DNA from 2 places in the Brevibacillus sp. LEMMJ03 genome. Region 2 is predicted to be linked to the other one. Evidence: riboswitches for the same ligand, from Rfam matches in the RefSeq annotation. Region 2 holds a riboswitch; the other holds the start of a gene.
The links. Region 2 has a riboswitch for S-adenosylmethionine ahead of metH (methionine synthase). Riboswitches for the same ligand answer to the same signal wherever they lie in the genome.
Positions count from the first base shown of each region.

Region 1: linked by a shared signal. The riboswitch ahead of FOI68_RS17510 (MetQ/NlpA family ABC transporter substrate-binding protein) and the one ahead of metH (methionine synthase) in region 2 are both predicted to bind S-adenosylmethionine.

Region 1 covers NZ_VKJN01000014.1:93,887-102,833, reverse strand. The annotation lists gene FOI68_RS17530 (stalk domain-containing protein) at 1-539, opposite strand, end outside; gene FOI68_RS17525 (acyltransferase family protein) at 685-1,707, opposite strand; gene FOI68_RS17520 (methionine ABC transporter permease) at 1,995-2,657, opposite strand; gene FOI68_RS17515 (methionine ABC transporter ATP-binding protein) at 2,657-3,694, opposite strand; gene FOI68_RS17510 (MetQ/NlpA family ABC transporter substrate-binding protein) at 3,731-4,555, opposite strand; SAM riboswitch class I at 4,709-4,825, opposite strand; gene FOI68_RS17505 (sigma-54-dependent Fis family transcriptional regulator) at 5,051-6,772, opposite strand; gene fdhA (formaldehyde dehydrogenase, glutathione-independent) at 7,024-8,238, shown strand; gene FOI68_RS17495 (MIP/aquaporin family protein) at 8,319-8,947, shown strand, end outside.
Region 2 covers NZ_VKJN01000001.1:76,562-90,883, reverse strand. The annotation lists gene FOI68_RS00425 (peptide chain release factor 3) at 1-78, opposite strand, end outside; gene FOI68_RS00420 (carboxypeptidase M32) at 257-1,777, shown strand; gene FOI68_RS00415 (mismatch-specific DNA-glycosylase) at 1,906-2,484, shown strand; gene FOI68_RS00410 (bifunctional homocysteine S-methyltransferase/methylenetetrahydrofolate reductase) at 2,613-4,484, opposite strand; gene metH (methionine synthase) at 4,514-7,960, opposite strand; SAM riboswitch class I at 8,074-8,173, opposite strand; gene FOI68_RS00400 (YjcZ family sporulation protein) at 8,380-8,487, shown strand; gene FOI68_RS00395 (hypothetical protein) at 8,656-9,135, shown strand; gene argS (arginine--tRNA ligase) at 9,488-11,203, shown strand; gene FOI68_RS00385 (hypothetical protein) at 11,298-11,681, opposite strand; gene FOI68_RS00380 (deoxyribonuclease IV) at 11,753-12,586, opposite strand; gene FOI68_RS00375 (solute symporter family protein) at 12,730-14,286, opposite strand.

The DNA of each region.
Region 1 (8,947 bases), on a different contig from region 2:
TATTCATCCTGGTACTCGTCGAGGTCGACTTCGATCTCCACGTCAATGTCGTCCTCGTCACCGCTCAGGTAAATCGACCATTCCAGATCCTCATAATCCCCGTAGTCGTCGTTCAAGTTATCCTCGAGCTCGTCGATCCGGTCATCGACGTCATCGTCATCGGCGCTCGCCAGTTCGTCCTCCGCATCCTGCAATTTCTTCTCCAGCTCGGCAATCCGGGCATCCTTTTGCGCAATTTCCGCCTGCAGGGAGGCAATCCGCGGGTCCTCCTTGTCCGTGACGCTCACGGTATACGTTTTCCCGTCCCACGCCACGTTCTTGTTAAACACACCGGCCATCATCCGCAGAGGAATGTAGGTCGTGCCGTTGATCAAAAACGGTTCGATGTCGGTGGGAACAAGCTGGCCGTTATACGTCACTTTCACATTGTTGTATTTGACCTGCACGTTCTTGGTCGCGACCGCGGCATCGGAACTGGACGCCAGGACGCCAGCCAGCAGTACGGAGGACAGGACAACAGCCGACGTTTTTTTCCACATGCCCGCTCCCTCCCCCTTGGTTTTTTTCAACACCATGTCTCACCCCTTCAGCCATTCCTGATTTTGGTACCGTTCCGGTACAAGCCCAGTGTACCGTTTCTTTTTTTGAATTCTCTTTGAAATCGGACATTCTTTGCGCAGACCATCACCCGCTCAACTGGCGCATTTTTCGCGTCATGCTTTCCACGGTGTGCATGATCCGGGCCAGTCCCCACGACAGGAACACGGTGCCCGCGTAGATCACCAGCAGGTAGAGCAGCGTAAACCCGATGTTGGCGAAAATCCACGACAGGTCCCCCGTCAGCTTGATCAGCGCGAGGTTGCAGCAGATCATGACGGCCGAATGGGACAAATAGATGAACAGCGTGAGCCCTTTCCGGAACCGGACGGGAATGGAATCGGCCCAGCGCTCCAGGACCATCAGCAGCACGATCAGGGAAACAAACGCAACCAACACGAATCGCAGGTGAACCGCCACATAGATGGTGTCGGACAGGACAAACAGGACCGTGCTCACGACGGACAGCAGCGTACAGGCGAGCAGCAGCCCCCGATGCTTTCGCAGGAATTGCATCGTCTCATGCCGGTACCAATACAGCAGATGGCCCAGGTAAAAGGTGAAGATCCAGGCGGGAAAGAAATGGCGCGTCGTCAACCCCAGCCATCCGTGATGAAGGTAGTGGATGTACACGAATTGGAGCGCCATGAACAGCCAGATCAGGACCGTGATGTTTTGTTTGGTGATGACGCTGCGAAACAGGTAGGCAAAGACGTAGTACTGGCACAGCATGAACAGAAAGTAGAGCTGGTCGCCCGTCTTTCCCAGCAGAATATGGACAAACGCTTCTTTCGTATGCGGCCATTCGGCAAAGAGCAAATAGTGGTAAACCACTCCGGCGCACAGGAAGGGCACGACGATATACAGCAGCTTCCCGGAAAAGTACTGCCGCGCTGTGGGCTGTTTGGTCTCAAAGGTATGGGCCGTAAAAAACCCGCTGATCATGGCCAGCAGAACGGTGCCGTACCGACTCAACTGATTCAGGGCCGTGACCCAGAAAGCACTGTCGTACTGAAGCACCAAAGCCGTGTAATGCCCCGAAAACACGAGAAAGGACGACAACAACTGCGTAAGGAAAAGCGATTTGAACAATCGCGACTCTCTTCCCATCTCCACGCTCCTTTGTATAGGGATTGCCGGTCGTGTCCCAAGCTGCCCGAGCCCTCTGCTTTTGGAAAACGGTTTTAGTATAAACTAACAAATTTTGATTCAGATTTGAAAACGGCTATCGCTGCCCGGTCTGCTCTCTGGACCAAGCAGCGATAGCCGTTTTCCCTTGTTGTGACCTTTTCACGCGCCGTACAACAGACAGCCGGCACGGATACCGGGATACCGAAACGGAATGACCCGCGCCAGTCATCGACGCGGGTGGAGATGTGTGCCGGAAGCCAATTGGCTTACGCGGTTTTCTTCAGTTTTTTGGCCGCCCAGTTGCCGAGCGATTGGATTGCCTGCACCAGGCAGATCAGAATGATGACCGTCATGATCATCACTTCGATATCCCACTGCTGATAGCCGTAGCGCAGCGCCAAATCACCCAGACCGCCCGCGCCAACCGCTCCCGCCATCGCCGTCGCCCCGATCAGGCCGATGGTCGCGATGGTCAGACACAAGACAATGCCCGGTCTGGCTTCGCGAATCATGATGCGGAAAATGATTTGCGAGCGGGAAGCGCCCATTGCCTGATACGCCTCAATCACGCCCCGGTCCACTTCGAGCAGCGCCGTTTCCATCAGGCGGGCGATATACGGCGTGGTATACACGATAAGCGGCACGATCGCGCCCTCGACCCCGATGGAGGTGCCGACGACAAACTCTGTGAACGGGATGATCGCCACCATCAAAATGATGAAGGGAAGCGAGCGAATCACGTTGATGATGACGTTGAGACTGTGATAGACCCACTTGTTGGGGGCAAGGTGATCCGGACGGGTAATGACCAGCAGCACCCCCAGCGGAATGCCCAGCAGCGTGGAGATGAACAAGGAGATCCCGACCATGATCACCGTTTCTTCAAAAGATTGATAAAACAGCGGCAGCAGTTCCACCAGTCGATCCATTATCTCCCCACCTCCTCTTGCGATACGACATCCACCCGGTACACGGACTCGCGCAGATAAGCGATTCCCTCCTGCACCGCTTTTTCTTCACCGGAAATATGCAGCAGCAGGATGCCGAGCGCGGTTCCTTTTATCGAGCTGATCGACCCGTACAGCAGGTTTGTCCTGACCGGATAGCGGGAGGCAAGCGTTCCCAGAACGGGATCGAGGGCCGCATCCCCGCGGAACGCGACGCGCAGGATGTACGCGCTGGGACCGGCGTTCTTGATTTTGGCCAGCATCTCTTTCGGGACCTGGTCATCAAAGACCGTCTTGATAAAATTGCGCGTCGTCGGCTGCTGCGGATTGCTGAAGACATCCAATACCGTTCCCTGCTCGATGATGACCCCGTTTTCCATAATGGCCACGCGGTCGCAGATTTTTTTGATCACCTGCATCTCGTGGGTGATCAGCACAATCGTCAGGTTAAACTTTTGGTTGATGTCCAAAAGCAGGTCAAGAATCGACTCCGTGGTTTGCGGGTCAAGCGCCGAGGTCGCCTCGTCGCACAGCAGGATTTCCGGATCCATGGCAAGCGCCCGGGCTATCCCCACCCGCTGTTTCTGCCCGCCCGACAATTGGGAGGGGTAGGCGCTCGCCTTGTCTTCCAACCCTACCAGGCGCAGCAGTTCCTCCACTTTTTTTCGAATCTGCTCTTTCGGCACCCGATTCATCCTGAGGATTTCGGCGACGTTGTCAAAAACGTTGTACGACGACAGCAGGTTAAAGTGCTGAAAAATGACGCCGATCTTTTTGCGGGCGTGACGCAGTTCCTTCTCGGACAGCTTCAGCATGTCCTGCCCGTTGACCACGACCGATCCGCTTGTCGGCTTTTCCAGCAGGTTGATCGTTCGGAGCAGGGTGCTTTTCCCTGCTCCGCTGAACCCGATCACGCCGAAAATTTCGCCTTTGTTGACGTGGAGCGTTACGCCTTTCAGTGCTTCCACCTGTTTGCTGCCAACCTTGTACGTCTTGTGAATATTCGTTAGCTGTATCATCTGCCCAAGCTCCTCCCTGTTGGGACGTTTCCCTCCTTACCAAGAAGGGAGCACCGATCCGGAAAACTCTTCCTCGATGAACTTCTTGACTTCCTCCGAGCGGTAGATCTTGACCAGTTTTTGATAGACAGGGTTGTCCTTGTCCTTCTCGTTTACGGCGAGAATGTTGACGTACGGGGAGTCCGGCCCTTCGGCAAAAATCGCGTCTTTTTTCGGGTTGTACCCCGCTTCCATCGCAAAGTTGGTGTTGATGCTTGCCGCGTCCAGGCTTTTCAGCGTCCGGGCGAGCAGTGCCGCCTCCAGTTCTTTAAAGACCAGCTTTTTCGGGTTTTCGATGATGTCCTGCGGCGTTGCTTTGTTGCCGACACCGTCTTTCAGCTTGATCAATCCCGCGGCCTGATAGAGCTGCAGGGCGCGCGCCCGGTTGGTCGGGTCGTTTTGGATGCCGACCGTGCCGCCTTCCGGGATGTCCTCCACCTTCTTGTACTTGGTGGAGTAAATCCCCATCGGGAAGGTGACGGTTTTGCCAATTTCGACAATATGAGTTTTGTGATCTTCGTTAAATTTCTCTAAAAACGGAATGGTTTGAAAGCTGTTTACGTCAATGTTTCCTTTATCCAGCGCCTGATTGGGAAGAACGTAGTCGTTGAACACGACGACTTCGATGTCCAATCCTTCTTTTTTGGCCACTTCCTTTACCTTGTTGAGGATTTGTTCGTGCGGGCCGGCGGTGACGCCCACTTTGATCGTTGTTTTTTCCCCAGCCGGTGCGGCCGAATTGTCCGACTTGTTTCCTCCGCAGGCGGAAAGCAGCGTGGCGATCACAAGCAGCATGATCAACAAGAAACGCGTTTTTTTCATGATGGTCTTCTCTCCTTTTCTCCGATGAAACGATGTATGAATGCATGATTGGGAAAACAACGGCATCGATGTGAACGCATCCTCTCCTTTCAATAAAAAAACCTCTTACAAAGAAGAGGTAAGGGCAGCAAGCCGCCTGCTGCGTAAATACCTCTCTTATCTTTCGGAATCGAACCTAGCGGAATCGATCCGTTGGATTTGGCACCACAAATGTTCGTTTAGGTTGCCGAGGCTTCACAGGGCCAGTCCCTCCACCTCTCTTCATAAGAGATCATCCTATCCAGTTGTAAGTGCAATTCCGATTTGATTAGTTGGATTATAACGTGTCCGCAGGTGTCTGTCAATGACTTTATCGTTTATTGTCGCTATGTATTGAAAATTGTCAAAACGGATCGAATCGGGTCGCAAAACGAACGAAAGAGGCGGAAAGCCGCCTCTCCTTGGTCTCCCGAGCGAGTCGCCGCAGCAATCCACGAACAGTCCTTGGCCGAATCGTTACGGTTGAAAGATCTTGTACTCCTGCATTTTGCGATAGAGCGTATTGCGGCTGATCTGAAGCATTCGGGCTGCCTTGCTGATATTCCAGCGGGCCAATCGAAGCGACTGCTCGATCGCCTCTTTTTCCAAAACCGGTAAGGAAGGAACCTTTTGTTGATGTTCCTCCTCCCGTTCTTCCGTTTCAAACTGAAGATGTTCGGGACCGATCGAATTCCCTTCCGCCAAGAAGACCGCCTGGTTTAACACGCTGTACAGCTCCCGTACGTTTCCCGGCCACGAATAGGCACGCAGCTTTGTCTGTGCTTCCGCGGAAAGTGTGATCGCAGCAGAGCCGCTCATCGTCCGGAGAAGATGTTCCGCCAGCTCAATCACATCGCTCCGCTTGCGAAGAGGCGGCAGGGTTATCTGAATTCCTTTCAATCGGTAGTAGAGGTCGGCCCGGAATCGATTCGCCTTGATCTCTTCCCGCAGGTCCTTGTTTGTTGCCGCGATGATGCGGACATCGACCGGTTTGCTTTTCACACTGCCCACCGGGGTAACCACTTTCTCCTGCAGGACGCGGAGCAGCGCCGCCTGGGCACGGAGGGACATGTCGCCGATCTCGTCCAAAAACAGCGTTCCCTGATGCGCCGCTTCGATTTTCCCGATATTCCCCTCGGCTTTTGCTCCCGTGAAGGCACCTCCCTCGTATCCGAACAGTTCGCTTTCGATGATCGTTTCCGGAATGGCGCTGCAGTTGACGGCAATAAACGGATGCCGCGCTCGCAAACTGGCGGAATGAATGGATTGGGCAAACAGTTCTTTGCCCGTTCCCGTTTCGCCCAAGAGAAGAACGGACAGATCCGTTTCCGCCACTTTTTGTGCCAACGCCTTGGCGCTCTGCAGACTGGGACAAGAGCCCGCTATCCGGTCGAATGTGTGCAGCGGCTGTCTGGCCGTGTCCTTCGTGAGCACCGCCACAGACCGCCAGATCTTGCGTGTATGGTCCACGATGGATTCGATCACGAACCCCTTTTTCTCTCGAAATTCCTTGCCCACGCAATCCTTTCCCAGTATGCGCCGTGCCGCTTGATTCGCACGAATGATGCGGTTGTCGCCGTCGAGGGTCAGAAGCGGGGTATGAAGCCGATTGGACGTGTGTTCCAGTTCCTTCAGGGTAATGAGGTGTTCGTGCTTGACCTCTTCCAGCAGAAGGCGGTTTTGCACGGATTCCGCAATGAACTGCACAAGGGAGGAAAGAAAGGGATGGAATTGGTCCCTCGTCGCACTGATGTTGATCGCCCCTGCCAGCTCACCGGCGGGCGTAAACAGGGGGGACGCGGCGCACGTGAGAAACCGGTTCTGAACAAAGAAGTGCTGTTCGCCGTGAATACGCACGGACATTTTCTCCTCCAGGGCGACTCCCATCGCGTTTGTCCCCTTCTTTTTCTCATGCCAATTCGCCCCTACGCGCAGGTGCAGATTTTTGGCCTGGCTGTCAAAGTCGGGATCGCTTCGTGTATGGAGCACGACTCCCTGGCGATCGACCAGCAGCGCGATTTGGCCGCTTTTCCTGAGAGAGGGGGTCAACTTCTCGAACACGGCGGCCACGTGGCAAAGCAAAGCGTGATTCTCCCGCAGCAATTCGTGTACCTGCCGGTCGGGAAGCAGCTCATCCTCGACGGCATCCATCGGTGTGAATCCAAACGAATAGCATCGATTCCACGAACGCTGTATCATTTGCTGCTCTTCCAGAGGCGTAAGAGATGACAACAGGATCACCTCCAAACAAGCAATGGAATGGTGCACACCCAGTATATCACAAAATATTTGAATATTTGCTCAATATTTGCGCAGTTTGTTGTTTCAAAGTGGAGCAGTTCACCATCCCCCTCTGCGAAAGCGCTGTCACGATCGGCGATCTGGGTCTGGCATGCCTTTTGCTTTACATGTCCTGCGCAATCCCATTCATGATAAAAGGAGGAATTGGCATGGCAAGCAACCGGGGAGTCGTCTACATGGGACCAGGCAAGGTAGAGGTGCAGGACATTTCGTTTCCGGATTTGGTACTGCGGGACGGGCCGGGGGTGAATCCGCTGAACGTCGGCCGCAAATGTGACCACGGCGTGATCCTGAAGGTGGTGACGACAAACATTTGCGGAAGCGACCAACACATGGTGCGCGGCCGCACCACGGCGCCCCCCGGACTCGTCCTGGGCCACGAAATTACGGGAGAGGTGATCGAGGTCGGACGCGATGTGGAATTCATCAAAAAAGGCGACCTCGTTTCCGTGCCGTTCAACATTGCCTGCGGACGTTGCCGGAACTGCAAGGAACAAAACACCCATGTCTGCCTGAACGTGAACCCGGATCGTCCCGGATCTGCCTACGGGTATGTCGACATGGGCGGCTGGGTAGGCGGTCAATCGGAATACGTCATGGTTCCCTATGCAGACTTTCAACTGCTGGCATTCCCCGACAAGGATCAGGCGATGGAAAAAATCCTCGATCTGACCATGCTGTCGGATATTTTCCCGACAGGGTACCACGGTGCCGTCAGTGCCGGCGTGCGTCCCGGCTCTACCGTCTACGTCGCCGGAGCAGGGCCGGTTGGGCTTGCCGCTGCCCATTCCGCCCAACTGTTGGGCGCATCCGTCGTCATTGTCGGCGACTTGAATCCCGCCCGGCTGGAACAGGCGAGAAGCTTTGGATGCGAAACCATCAACCTGAGTGAACACGACAACCTGGGAGAACAAATTGAACACATTCTGGGCGTTCCCGAAGTGGATTGCGCGATCGACTGCGTGGGGTTTGAAGCCCACGGTCACGGTCGCGACCATTCCGAGGCACCCGCCACCGTGCTCAACTCCATTATGGAAATTACCAGAGCCGCAGGCCGACTCGGCATCCCGGGGCTGTACGTAACGGGTGATCCTGGCGCCGTGGACGAGGAGGCCAAGGTGGGGACATTGAAAATTCGCATCGGCCTGGGCTGGGCAAAAGCCCATACCTTTGTCACCGGACAGACGCCGGTCATGAGATACCACCGCGAGTTGATGATGGCCATCCTCCATGGCAAGGCGCAGATCGCCAAAGCGGTCAATGCCACCAAAATTTCGCTGGACGAAGCACCGAAAGCCTACAGCGACTTTGATAAAGGGGCGGCGAGAAAATACGTGATTGATCCCCATGGCTTGGTCAAGTAACGCCCTCCGCCTGCGTGAGGCTGTCCCCGGCGGGGATTCCATCGGTTGCAGGAATGGTGCGAAGGAAAGGTGGTGTGACCATGGAGCATCCACCTGCTTTATGGAGGCGGAGTCTCGCTGAGTTTGTCGGTACGGCCCTGCTGGTGCTCATCGGCCCGGGCAGTGCCGCCTTTCACGGAATCCTGTCGGCAAAGGCGAATCACCCCACCACGTTGGCCGATATCGGCGTCATCAGCCTGGCTTTTGCCATCATCGTCACCGCGATGATCTACACCTTTGGAAACGTATCCGGGTGCCACATCAATCCGGCGGTGACCATCGGATTGGCGGCGGCGGGACGCTTTTCCTGGAGGGACGTCCCCGCCTACGTGACGGCACAGTGTGCGGGAGGAATCGCGGGCGCCCTATTGATCCTGGTCGTGCTGGGCACGGACGGAGCCGTCATCGGAAATCTCGGCGCCACCGTCCTTTCGCTGACCACCGGATACGTGCAGGGCATTGCCATCGAAGCGCTGGAAACCTTTATTCTGATGCTTGTCATTATGGGAGTGGCCGTCGATTCGCGGGCGCCCCACGGATTCGCGGGACTGGTCATCGGCCTGACGGTTGGCGGCATCATCATGATGACGGCCGGACCGACGGGTTCCTCCTTCAATCCGGCCCGAACCTTCGGCCCCTACGTGGTGGACAGTCTGGCGGGCGGAACCGT
Region 2 (14,322 bases):
CGCGTCCGGGTGGGAGATAATCGCAAAGGTGCGCCGTTTCGCAATTTCTTGTTCCCATTGGGGGTTTTTCTGACTCATCTTCATTCTCCTGTCGTTGTTCTCTGCCATAGCGTATTCCATAACGATTATAACGACAAACATGCGTGTGAGCTAGCTCGTATCTTTCCTTTTCCATCAGATCGGGTATAATAGAGGGATGGAAGTAGTAAAAATTTTTTGACTGTATGTGAATTCTACATAACAAGGGAGGAACCCTATGACAACCTCTGTGGAAAAACGCGCAGCCGCCTTTCGCGACTACGTGAAAAAAATGACCAGCTACAGCCAGGCGCTCGCCGTCCTGCATTGGGACATGCGCACGCAGGCGCCGCGCAAAGGGATGGAAGCCCGCTCCGAGGTGATCGGCGTGCTGTCCAGCGAGCAGTTCAAACTGGCCACCTCCAAGGAGATGGAGGAACACCTGGAGGCGCTGAGCGAACCGGCCGCGCTGGAATCGCTCGACGCCATCACCCGGGCGACAGTGCTGGAGTGCAAGAAAGAGTTTGACCGCAACAAGAAAATCCCGGCAGACCGGTACCGGGAATTTGTGGTGCTGACCTCGCAGGCCGAGACCATCTGGGAGGAAGCGCGGGCCAACAGCGACTTCGCCATGTTCCGCCCCTATCTGGAAAAGATCGTCAACTTCCAGCTTGAGTTTATCGACTACTGGGGCTACGACGGCAGGAACAAGTACAACACCCTGCTTGATCTGTACGAGCCGGGCATGACCGTGGACCAGTTGGACCCGATGTTTGCCACCCTGCGCGAGAAAACCGTCAAGCTGGTGGCAGCCATCGCCGAGTCGCCGAACAAACCGGACACGTCCTTCCTGAAGAAGCACTTCCCGGAGAGCGAGCAGGAAGCGTTCAGCCGCTTTGTGCTGGAGCGGATCGGGTACGACTTTCAGGCGGGCCGCATGGATCGCAGCGTGCATCCGTTCTGCACGTCGTTCAACCCGGGCGACGTCCGGATCACGACCCGTTTCCACCCGAACGACTTCAACTCGGCGCTGTTTAGCTGCATCCACGAAGCCGGACACGCCATGTACGAGCAAAACATCAATCCGGAGCTGCTGGGCACACCGCTGTGCGACGGCACTTCGATGGGCATCCACGAATCCCAGTCCCGCTTCTGGGAAAACATGGTGGGCCGCAGCCTGCCGTTCTGGAAACATTTCTACGGCGATCTCTTGAAGGCCTTCCCGGCCCAGTTTGCAGGCGTCGACGTCGAGCAGTTCTACCGTGCGATCAACGAGGTCACCCCGTCGTTTATCCGCACGGAAGCGGACGAATTGACGTACAACCTGCACGTCATGATCCGCTACGAGATTGAAAAAGGGCTGATCAACCGGACGATCGACGTGGCCGACCTGCCTGCCATCTGGAACGAGAAAATGAAGGAGTACCTCGGCATCGTCCCGGCCAACGACAAGGAAGGAGTGCTGCAGGACGTGCATTGGGCGGGCGGCAGCTTCGGCTACTTCCCCACCTACTCGTTGGGCAACGTCTACGCCGCCCAGTTCACCCATGTGATGCGCCGGGAGATCAGCGGCTACGACGACCTGGTGGCCAAGGGAGAGTTCGGGCCGATCCGTCAGTGGCTGAAGGAGCACATTCACCAGTACGGCAAGATGAAGAGCCCGAACGAGCTGGTGAAGGAGATCACCGGCGAGGGGATCAACGCATCGTACCTGATGGACTATCTGGAAACCAAGTACACGGACATCTACAAGCTGTAGGAACACCGGGCGCCTCGCGTTTCGTCGAGGCGCTCTTTTCTTTGCCCGCCGCCGATCGCGGCATTTTTTGGGCCGGAAGGGAAATCCGCTTTCGCTGTGGTACAATGGGGCGAAAGGAGGGACAACGGTTGGTTCACTTTACGGAAAAATGGCTGCCCACCTACATCCGCCGCGATCTGACAGTGCTGTTTTGCGGTATCAATCCGGGCCGCGTGTCGGCGACAGCCGGCTTTCACTACGCCAATCCGGCCAATCTGTTCTGGCGCGGGCTGTACGAAGGCGGCCTCACGCCCCGGCAGCTAAAGCCGGAAGAGACGGCCCGCCTGCTCGAGTACGGCTACGGCATCACCGATCTGGTATCCCGCCCCACCCGCTCCTCCGGCGATTTGCGGGAAGCGGATTTCTCGACCGGAGCGGAACAGTTCCGGCAGATGGTCCAGACGTATCGTCCACGGGTCATCTGCTTCAACGGCATCACCGCGTTCCGCCACGCCACCGGCCGCAAAAAGGAACCGGTCTCGCTCGGCCTGCAGCCGCAGCTCGCCTTCGGAACCGGCGATTGGGCCGGCAGCCATCTGTTCGTCATCCCCTCCACCAGCGGCGCCAACGCCTCCTACACGCGCGAAGAACGGCTGGCGATGTTCGGCGAACTGAGCCGGTTCCTGCGCGAGAAGGGATGGCATCCGCTCGATCCGAAACGCGAGTGAGTGTCACATCTGCACCGCAAGGAACGGCAGACGGCCTGCATGCCCAAAACAAATGAAAAGGCTCCGGCATGACGGTTCCGATCGCGATACCGCCGCCCGAGCCTTTTTGGCATGGATGGTTGCAGGTGTCAGGCCTTCGCGGCCGCTTTCAGCAGATGGCTCTGCTGCCGCACGTACTGGATCAGCTCCACGCTCATCGCGTAGTAGTTGAAGGGCGTGATCAGATAGATGCCGTTGAAATAGGTGATGGCCACATCCAGCAGCTCCTTGGCCATCTTGAGGCCTTCCTGTCTGGCCGCTTCTCCCTGAACGCGCCTCATCCGCTCCCGCGCTTCGTCGGAGAGCTTGATGCCCGGCACTTCGTTGTGCAGGAACTCCGCGTTGCGCGAGCTGGTCAGCGGCATGATCCCGATAAACACCGGGATGCCGATGTGTTTCGTCGCCTCGTGGACGAGCCGGATCGACTCCGCGTCGTAGACGGGCTGCGTCATGATGAAGTCAGCCCCAGCTTCCACCTTTTTCTCCAGCCGTTTGATCGCGGCTTCGATGTGGCGCACGTTGGGGTTGAAGGCCGCCCCCACGATGAACTGCGCCTTTTGTTTCAGCGGACGGCCGGAGAACGAGATGCCTTCGTTGAGCTGTTTGACCATGCGGATCAAGTCAAACGAGGTGACGTCAAACACCGAGCTGGCTCCCGGCAAATCGCCGAAGCGGGAGGGGTCGCCGGTCACCACCAGCACCTGGTCGATGCCGAGCGCGTGCAGGCCCATCAAGTGGGACTGCTGCCCGATCAGATTGCGGTCCCGGCAGGCGATGTGGACGAGCGGGTCTATGCCGTACTGGCTTTTCATGATCGCGCCCAGCGCCATGTTGCTCATCCGCACGTTGGCCAGTGAGTTGTCCGCCAGGGTGATGGCGTCCGCCCCCGCCTTGTGCAGCTCGCAGCAGCCGGTCAAGAACCCTTCCGTATCCAGATCCTTCGGCGGGTCAAACTCCACAATGATCGTCGTGCCGGTCTTGACCCGCTCCACGATGCTGGGTTTCTGCCGGTCCCTGACGCTGAACGAGGAAACGGACGGCCGCTCCGTCAACTCGTCGGGCGGGTTGACGCGCGCCTGCGGAGCAAGCCCCTTCAGCGCTTCCGCCATGGCCCGGACGTGGTCCGGCGTGGTGCCGCAGCAGCCGCCCAAAAGGCGCACCCCTTGTTCCCGGAGGCGCAGCGCGCTCTCGGCGAAGTATTCCGGCGAGGACTTGTAGGCGTACTCGCCGTCGCTCAAGCCGAGCCGTCCCGCGTTGGGAAAGGCGGAGAGCAGCGCCCCATCCGGCACGCGGGCGCTCTCGAACGAGCGGAGAATCTCTGCCGGCCCCAGCCGACAGTTGAGGCCGATGATGTCCGCTCCCGCCTTCTGCAGGTGGGAAAACGCCTCCGTCAGCGTGTAGCCGTCACGGGTCCGCCCCACGTCCAGCGTCGCCAACTGGCAAATCAGCGGCAGGCCCGTGAGCGGGCGGATCACGTCGATGGCGAGCAGGAGCTCTTCCAGGTCGAGAAACGTTTCCAGAATCAAGCCGTCCACTCCGGCGTGCAGCAGCGCGATCGCCTGTTCTTCAAACTGGTCGCGGTACTCGTCCAGCACCTTTTTCCGCACCCGTCCGGCGAGGATGGAGCCGATGCTGCCGACGACAAAGGCGTCGTCCTGCGCCGCCTCGCGGGCGATCGTGACGGCGACGCGGTTGATGCGCGTCACCTTGTGCTCCAGTCCGTAGCGGGCGAGCGCGTCCCGATTGGCGCCGAACGTGTTGGTTTCCAACAGGCGCGCCCCCGCCTCGTAGTACGCCTTGTGAACGTCGTGCACCAGGCGCGGATTGGTCAGGCACAGTTCCTCGAAACTGACGCCCACCGGAACCCCCGAGCGGTACAACTGTGTCGCCATCGCCCCGTCGCCGACCAGCAGGTGGTCTTGCAAATATTCGCGCAAATCTTTTTTCGTTGTCAAATCCATCCCTTCTCTCCCATTGCTCTGTGAAACGCCTATAGGTCAAACACGGACGGGCCGGCGTTGAAGTACCGCGCCTCCGGATGGGCGAAGACCATCGCCGAGACGGACGCTTCCGGCTCCATCATGAATCCTTCCGTAAGCTGGATGCCGATGTCCTCCGGTTTCAACAAACGGAACAGCTTGGCCTGATCCTCCAGGTTGGGGCAGGCCGGGTAACCGAACGAGACGCGAATCCCCTGGTAACGGGCGCCAAACCGCTCCAGCATGGTCATCTCCGCCGGATCGGGGAAGCCCCAGACGTCCCGCATCACGTGGTGCACCCGTTCCGCAAAGGCTTCCGCCAATTCCAGCGCCAGCGCCTGCAGGACGTGGGAGCGGAGGTAGTCGCCCCGCTCTTTCAAAAGGGCGGAGCGCTCGCGGATGCCGGAGCCGGCCGTCACCGCCAGGAACCCGACGTAATCCATCTCGCCGCTCTCCACCGGTCGGAGGAAGTCGGAGAGGCAGAGAAACGGCTCCTCCTGCTGGCGGGGAAAGCGGAAACGCTCCAGCAGACGGCTGTGATCGCGCGGATCGTAGACGAGGATGTCGTCGCCGTCCGCCTGGGCCGGGAAAAACTGATACATCCCGTGCGCCGTGATCGTGCCGTCCCGCTTGGCTTCCGCCAGCAGTTCCTGCACCAACTGATACAGCCCGGTCACTTTTTCGTCCCCGGCCTCCAGCAGTTTCTCCACGTTGCCGCGGACGCCGAGATGCTTGCCGAGAAGCATCCGCAGGTTGAGGTACGGCTGCAGATGGCTGATCGGATAGTGACGCAGCACGTGGCGCTCGCAGTCGGGCGGCACGTGGACCGGCACGGTACGGCTGACGGCGGAGCGCTTTGGCTTGAGCGATGCCGCCGCTGCTTCGGCCTGCGGCGGAGTCGACGCTTCCTCTTCCACCGCTTGCTGGGCCGCGCGCAGCTTTTCCCGTTCTGCGGGGTCCTGCAGGCGGTTGACCAGGTCCAGCCCGTCCATCGCGTCCTTGGCGTACAGCACGATTCCCTTGTACTCCGGCGCGATCCGGTTGGAGGTAAACTTGCGGGTAAGGGCCGCGCCGCCTACCAAAAGCGGCACGTCAATGCCGGCTGCCCGCAGGTCCTGGGCGGTAATCACCATCTGCTGCGCCGACTTGACCAACAGGCCCGACAGACCGATCGCGTCCGGCCGCTCTTCGCGGCAGGCGGCGATCAACTGCTCCGGCGGCACCTTGATCCCCAGGTTGACCACCTCGTACCCGTTGTTGGCGAGGATGATCTCCACCAGGTTTTTGCCGATGTCGTGCACGTCCCCTTTTACCGTCGCCAGCAGGATTTTTCCTTTGGTGGCCGTCTCCGTCTTTTCCATGAACGGTTCCAGGAACGATACGGACGCCTTCATCACCTCGGCGCTCTGCAGCACCTCCGCGACGATCAGTTGGTTGGCGTTGAACAGCCGGCCCACTTCTTCCATCCCGGCCATCAGCGGGCCGTTGATGATTTCCAGCGGCGTGTATTTCTCCAGCGCCAGCTTGAGGTCGTCGATCAGCCCGTCCTTGGAGCCTTCCACCACGTACCGGGCCAGCCGCTCCTCCAGCGTGAGCGAGGACGCTTCCACTCGGACTTCCTTTTTCTTCTGCCGGTAAAACTCGGTGAAGGCTGCCAGCGTCTCGTCATTGGTCTCGAACAGGAGCGCCTCTGCCAGTCTCCGCTCCTCTTCGGGAATGGAGGCGTAGCGTTCCAGCTTCTCGGTATTGACGATGGCGTAATCGAGCCCGGCCAAGGTCGTATGGTAGAGGAAGACAGCGTTCAGCACCTCCCGTCCGGCCGCCGGCAGCCCGAACGAGACGTTGCTGATGCCGAGAATCGTCTTGCACTCCGGCATCGCCTCCTTGATCAGGCGGAGGCCTTCCACCGTCTCGCGGGCGGAGCCAATGTACTGCTCGTCGCCGGTGCCCACCGGAAAGACCAGCGGGTCGAAAATGATGTCGCGCGGGTTGACCCCGAACCGGTTGACCAGCAGGTCGTAGGAGCGTTTGGCCACCTCCAGCTTCCGCTCCCGGCTGACCGCCATGCCGGTCTCGTCGATCGTGCCGACGACGACGGCTGCGCCGTACTGGTGAATCAGCGGCACCACCTGTTCAAACCGCTCCAGCCCGTCTTCCAGGTTGATCGAGTTGAGAATGGCCTTGCCCTGCGAGTACCTTAGCCCGAGCTCCATGACGCGCACGTCGGTGGAGTCGATCATCAGCGGCGCTTTCACCTTTTTGACGACAAACTGCAGGAACTTCTCCATGTCCCCGTACTCGTCCCGGTCCGGGTCGGCGAGACAGATGTCGATGATCTGCGCCCCCCGCTTCACCTGGGCGCGGGCGATGTCTGACGCTTCCTCGTACTGCCCGGCCGCGATCAGGTCGCGGAATTTTTTCGACCCGATCACGTTGCTCCGTTCGCCGACGAGCAGCGGCCGGTTGTCCGGTTCCACGTAGACGACCTCGATCCCCGACACGGCGCTGACCGGCTGTCCGGCGGGGACGCGGGGCTTGCAGTCCTTCAACGCTTCCGCCAGCGCGCGGATATGCTCCGGTGTCGTGCCGCAGCAGCCTCCGGCGACGTTGAGCCAGCCCTGCTCGGCAAACGCCCGCATCTTGGCGGCCAGTCCGTGCGGCGTCTCGTGGTAATGGCCGTTTTCGTCCGGCAGGCCGGCGTTGGGATAACAGCTTACCCCGCACTGGGCCAGACCGGACAGCGTGCGCAGATGGTCGCGCATAAACTCCGGGCCGGTGGCACAGTTCAGGCCGATGGTAATCGGCTTCAGATGTTCCAGCGAGACGTAGAACGCTTCGATGGTTTGACCGGCCAGGGTCGTGCCCATCGGTTCGATCGTGCCGGAGACCATCACCGGCACTTCCCTCCCCAGCTCCGCGAACGCCCGGCGGATGCCGATGCCCCCGGCCTTGACGTTCAGCGTGTCCTGCGAGGTTTCCAAAAGCAGCGCATCCACGCCGCCGATTAGCAGCCCTTTCGCCTGCCGGTAGTACGCTTCCACCAGTTCTTCGAAGGTGACGCCTCCCGTCAGGGACAGCGTCTTGGTCGTCGGTCCCATCGAGCCGGCGACGTAACGCGGCCACTCCGGGGTGGAATAGGCGTCAGCCGCTTCCCGCGCCAGCCGGGCCGCGGCGATGTTGATCTCCAGGTCTTTTTCCGCCACGTCGTACTCGGCCAGGACGATGGAGGTGGCGCCAAACGTGTTGGTCTCCACGATGTCGGCGCCCGCCTCCAGGTATTTTTCGTGAATGGAGCGGATCACGTCGGGGCGGGTGAGATTGAGCAGCTCGTTGCAGCCTTCGTAGGCCTCGCCGCCAAAATCATCGGCGGTCAGGCTGGCCTGCTGCAGCATCGTCCCCATCGCACCGTCCAGAATCAGAATTTTCCGGTAAAGCTGTTCGCGAAGACTTGGTTTCATGGGCAGACTCCTTTTCTCACAAACTCACAAACGTATCGGTTCGAGTACAGCAAAAAATCCTCTCCTGTGTGCCAGAAGAGGATTTGTCCGCGAAACATACACGCATGACCATCCTCTTATCTTTCAAAGCACACGGCTTTGCTGGAATTGGCACCTGGTAATCCGGTTGCCGAGGCTTCATTGGGCCAGTCCCTCTGCCTCTCTGGATAAGAGTCGTCACTATCTCTTATGCGGTTTTGTCAAACGGCAACGATGTTTGAATGTATCTTAACACCCCCCTCTCCCCGCGTCAATGAAGAATTTGTCTATTTTCTCCAGCCCGTGACCCCCGCCCATTTTTGTGAAGCTGGTCATCCGCCCACAACAACCGGCACATTCGTGTATAGACTGAAGCATAACGGAAAGGAGGGGAAACAACAATGAGTACTTCCTTCTGCGGATCCGGCATTTTCGGTGACACGTTCGCGCTGGTGCTCGTTCTGTTTATCCTGTTGGTCATCGTCGGATGTTCGAACGACTGCAACTAAACGGGCGCTTACATGAAAAGGAGCCTAGCTGCTAGGCTCTTTTTGCGCTGGACAACCCTGTCCGTTCGCCGTTCCCTGCGGGACTCCCCGCCTGCGCCCCGTTCGTTGTCAGCCGCCGCCCGTTTTTGCTATGATGAAAAGCGATCCGGTACAAAGGAGCGAACCGCTGTGAATCATTTGGTACCCTGTGACCGTCAGGAATTCCTCTCCCGCCTGGAGACGGTGAAAGAGCTGGAGCAAACCGATTTTGAGACCTACTCGATCGTCAAGAATCGAGAGACGGGGCAGCACTACCTTCGCTATTCGTTTGAGCACATCAACCTGTCCGAAGGAGGCAGGCGGGACGAATACGACCACTTCCTCCCGCTGGAATCGGACGACGTGCTGGGCATTCTGTTTGGTGACCAGCCCTACCGCTTTCCCGATCACTGGCGCTCCCCCTATCTGCGCAGCGGGACGGATGAGCGGCTGATGCCGTTTGATCCCAGCGAAAACCACGACCTGGAGGAAGAGGCCGAAGCAGAACGGGCGCTGCTCGCCAAGCTGGTCGAGTACAAGCGGCAGTGGCAGTCCGCCGACGACAAGGAACGGCTGACGCGGGACCTGTTCCACGACTTGGACGATTTGCTGAAAAAACCGGAAGAGTGAGTTGCATCCCGCGGGAGATGTCCGCTATAATGCTAGAGAAACATAGTCGTCGCCGAAGAGGAGAGTACTCCGTCAGAAAGCGGAAGCGAGCCGGGGACGGTGGGAGCCCGGTGCGGAATGACGCGGGGAAGCGCACCTCGGAGACGCGTCCTGAAGGTCCGGACGACCGGATTGCGTAGGGCACGCCGGGTCTGCCCGTTACCGCAGGCAAAGCGGCTTTCGCCTGTCCCCGTGCGGGAGGCGAGAGCAACAAGAGTGGCACCGCGGGAGTACAACCTCTCGTCTCTTTTCCCGATGAGACGCAGAGGTTTTTCTATTTTTTTCAGATTCCCAGAAACGAAAGGAGATTTCCATGAGCTATAAGCATCAAGCGGCCAGCATCATTGCCGCAGCACTCACCCGCCTCGGCGCGGACCAATTTACCGCCGAAACCGTATACGACATGCTGGAAACCCCGCCCAATCCCAGCATGGGGGATATCGCCTTCCCCTGCTTCCAACTGGCCAAGGCGCTCCGCAAGGCTCCGCCGCTGATCGCCGCCGAGCTGGCCGGCGAGGTAAGCGGCGCGCCGATTCGCGAAGCCAAGGCGGTCGGTCCGTACCTCAACCTGTTCCTCGATCAGGAAAGCGTCGCCCGCGACGTGATCGGCACGATCCTGACGCAGGGCAGCGCATACGGCAGCCGCGACATCGGTCAAGGGCGCAACGTGCCGATCGACCTCTCCTCCCCCAACATCGCGAAGCCGTTCTCCATGGGCCACCTGCGCTCCACCGTGATCGGCAACGCGATCGCCAACATCATGGAAAAACACGGCTACCGGCCGATCCGCATCAACCACCTGGGCGACTGGGGGACGCAGTTCGGCAAGCTGATCGTCGCCTACAAGCTGTGGGGCGACGAAGAAAAAGTAAAGGCCGAGCCGATCAAGGAGCTGCTCCACCTCTACGTCCGCTTCCACGAAGAGGCGGAAAAAGACCCGTCGCTGGAAGATCAGGGCCGCGAGTGGTTCAAAAAGCTGGAAGACGGGGACGAGGAAGCGCGTCGCCTCTGGCAGTGGTTCCGCGACGAATCGCTGAAGGAGTTCATGAAAATCTACGACTTGATGGGCGTTCAGTTTGACTCGTTCCACGGCGAGGCGTTCTACAACGACAAGATGGACCGCGTCGTCTCCATGCTGGAGGAAAAAGGGCTGTTGACCGAATCGGACGGCGCCCTGGTGGTCAACCTGGACGAGTACGACATGCCGCCGTGCCTGATCAAAAAATCGGACGGCGCCACCCTGTACGCGACGCGCGACCTGGCAGCCGCCCTGTATCGGTATGAGACCTACAACTTCGCCAAGGCCCTCTACGTCGTGGGCAACGAGCAGCGCCTGCACTTCCAGCAGTTGTACAAGGTGCTGGAAAAGATGGGCTTCGAATGGGCCAAGGAGATGTACCACATTCCGTTCGGCATGATGCTGAAGGACGGCAAGAAAATGTCCACCCGCAAAGGAAAAGTGGTCCTGCTGGAAGAAGTGCTGGCGCAGGCCATCGAGGACGTGCTGAACGTGATCCGGGAGAAAAACCCGTCGCTGGAAAACAAGGAAGAGGTGGCCCGCCAGGTTGGGGTTGGCGCGGTTATCTTCCACGACCTGAAAAACTACCGCTTAAACGACATCAATTTCTCCTGGGAGGAGATGCTCACGTTTGAAGGCGAGACCGGTCCGTACGTGCAGTACACGCACGCGCGCGCCTGCTCGCTGCTGCGCAAGGGCGGCTACGAGCCGACCAGCGAGGTGAAGCTGCCCGCAGGCGCCTTGGACAGCAAGGAAGCCTGGGCGGTCATCACGCTGTTGAACAGCTTCCCGGAAGTGATCGACCGGGCGCGGGAACAGTTCGACCCGTCGCAGATCGGCAAATACGTGATCGACCTGGCGCAGGCGTTCAACAAGTTCTACGCCAACGTCCGCATTCTGGCGGAAGAAGAGGACGTCAAGACGGCCCGCCTGCAGTTGGTCGCCGCAGTGGTGACGGTGCTGAAAGAGGGGCTGCGCCTGCTCGGACTCGCCGCACCGGAAGAGATGTAATCGCCTGTTGGCGAGACTGCCTCTCGTCCATCAAAAAAGCCGACTTTCCTGCTTTGACAGGAAGTCGGCTTTTCTTTTCCTTTGGGAACGCTCCCTACTTTTTCCCAAACCACGTCTTGCCGAGCAGCTCCACCACCTGCTTGGGCAGCGAGCGCGGCGGTTCTTTTTCAGCTCCCGATGCGTCGACGAGACGATACAACAGCGCCTTGTCGTCGGCCGGGTCCGACTTGGTTTCCAGCGTCAGTTCGCCGATGACCCCCGCTTTCGTCCATTCCTCGATCATGATCTGATACTCGCCGGGAGCCAGTTCGATGTATTCCCCGTCCGGCAGGTCGATCACGGCATAGCCGTCGTGTTCGATTTCGGCGTCATAGATATGTCCGTTCGCCGCCTCATACAGGGCCAGCTCTTCCGGATTGTTCAGGTTTTCCTTGAGCGGGGCAAAATCCTCGATGGTTACCTTGACTCTTCGTTTCACGCAGACTCCTCCTCGCTGACAGCGCACTGTACGGTTTCCTCTCACACTCTACCATACGGGCGGTCAGCCTGTCACGGCCCGGCCAGCTCTCGCACAAGGGCGATTTCCTCCCGATGGCCGCCACCAGGCGGACGGGGCGTCTCCAGCACGACCGGGATTCCCTGCAGCTCCGGCGTCCGCAGCAGAGGGACAAACGCTTCCCTCCCGATCGCGCCCCGCCCGATCGGCGCGTGCCTGTCGCGAAAGGAACCGGTGGGATACACCGAATCGTTCAGATGGACGGCGGCCAGCGCGTCCAGATACCCCAGCTTCCGCATGCTGTCAGCCACCCGCTCCCAGTCGTCTCCCGTCCAGAGCCCGCTGGCAAAGGCGTGGCACGTGTCGAAGCAGAACCCCACTTTATGCGGATGGTTCAGCAGTTCCCGCACCTGGGTCAGCTCTTCCAGCGTCGTTCCCATGCGGCTGCCCTGGCCCGCGTTGTTTTCCACCAGCAGCTTCGCCTCTCCGCTCCAGCCGTCCAGGATGTCGTTCACCATCCGGATCATCAGCCGGTACCCTTCCAGCACATCCGCCCCCTTGTACTGGCCAAAGTGGACGACCACCCCGATGGAGCCGCACGCTTCCGCGATCTCCAGATCGTTTCGCAGCGAGTCGGCCGTCGCTTCAAACAGTGCGCCCGGCGCCGCGGCAAGATTGGCCGGATAGGAGGTGTGGGCGATGGAGACGATGCCCTGCTTTCGGCAAAAGGCGCGGCACGCCTCCGCATCCCTGGGGTCGAACGCTTTGACCGCCAGGCTGCGCGGGTTCTTGGGAAAGTATTGAAACGCTCCGGCCCCCAGCGCCAAAGCCGTCTTCGCCGCGGCCAGATACCCGCCGCGAATGCTGACGTGACATCCGACGTACACGCAGCTCCCTCCCTGTGGCAAGTTGTTTCCAGTCTCCCCCACTCTTCCTCGTTTCAGTCGCCGGATGGGGAAATGGCTGCTGCCGGAAGCTCCCCGCTTCTCCCCCCGATGCTGCCCGCCTCGCCGCGCAGGCTGCGGCCGCTCTATGCGTCGGGCGCGCGCCTGCCCCGGTCAGCGGGCGGACGGATGCCGGCATGCGCCTGCACCAGCACCCGGTCGTACCGCTCCGACGCCCCCGGCGACGGTCGGCTCAGCCAGGTGCCCAGCAGCGCGCCGAGAAAGCCGAGCGGGATCGAGACCAATCCCGGATTGGCCAAGGGAAACAGCGGCTCGGCCAGGATCAAGCCGTGCTCGGGATGCATCACCGACGGGCCGAGACAGACAAGCAGGAGCGAAGCCAGTACGCCGGTGATGACCCCGGCAAGCGCTCCCTGCACCGTGAACCGCCGCCAGTACAGGGTAAACAGGATCAGCGGCAGATTGGCCGAAGCGGCCACTGCAAACGTCAGCGCCACCAGAATCGCCACGTTCATCTTCTGCGCGCCGATCGCCAGCCAGATGGAGACGAGGCCGACGGCGACGGACGAAGCCTTGGCGACCAGCACCTGCTCCCGTTCGGAAGCCTGTCCGCTGCGGACGATGTGGCTGTAGACGTCGTGGGCAAACGCGGAGGACGCGGCGAGCACCAATCCCGTCACGACCGCCAGTATCGTGGCGAAGGCGACGGCCGAGATGTAGGCCATCAGGAATTCGCCGCCCAGCGCGTCGGCCAAAAGCGTCACCGTCAGATTCCCCCCGAACCCGGCCTGCTCCAGGGTCTGCCAGCCGATAAACGCGCACGCGCCGAATCCCAGCAGAATGGTCATCAGGTAAAACGCCCCCATGATCCAGGTGGCCGTGATGATCGACTTGCGCGTGGTGACCGCGTCCTTTACCGTAAACAGTCGGGCGATGATGTGGGGCAGGCCGGCCGTTCCCAGGATCAGCGCCAGATGCAGCGAAAGGATGTCCAGCGGCCTGACGTACTGGTTGCCCGGATAGAGGTAGCGCTCCCTGAGCGGGGTGGCCGTGCTGACGTAATCAAACAGCGCCGCCAGGCTCCAATCAAAGCGGGCCAGCACGATCATGGAGACGATGCACGTGCCTGTCAGGAGCAGAATGGCCTTGATAATCTGCACCCAGGAGGTGGCCTCCATCCCGCCGAAGACGACGTAGATCGTCATCAGGCTGCCCACCACCATCACCGCGGTCTCGTACTCGATGTCAAACAGGTGGTGAATCAGCGCCCCCGCCCCCACCAGTTGGGCGATCATGTAAAAAATCGTGATCAACAGCGTCGTGCAGGCGATCACCCCGCGCAGCCCCCTGCTGTCAAAGCGGACGGCGATCGCGTCGGCCAAGGTGTACCGCCCCAGGTTGTGCAGCGGCTCCGCGATCACCGACAGCATCACCAGATAGGAGACGAAAAAACCGATCGCGTAGAGAAAGCCGTCAAACCCGTACAGGGCGATCGCCCCCGCAATGCCGAGAAAAGACGCGGCGCTCATGTAGTCCCCCGCGATGGCCACGCCGTTCTGCAAACCGGTCAGGCGGTTCCCTGCGGCGTAGAACTCGCGCGGGTTGACCGCCCGCCTGGCCGCGGAATACGTGATGAACAGCGTGCCGATAATCACGCTGCAAAAGAAAATGACCGCAGACATGCCAGCCCCCACTTCCGCCTGAATGGCAAAGAAGCT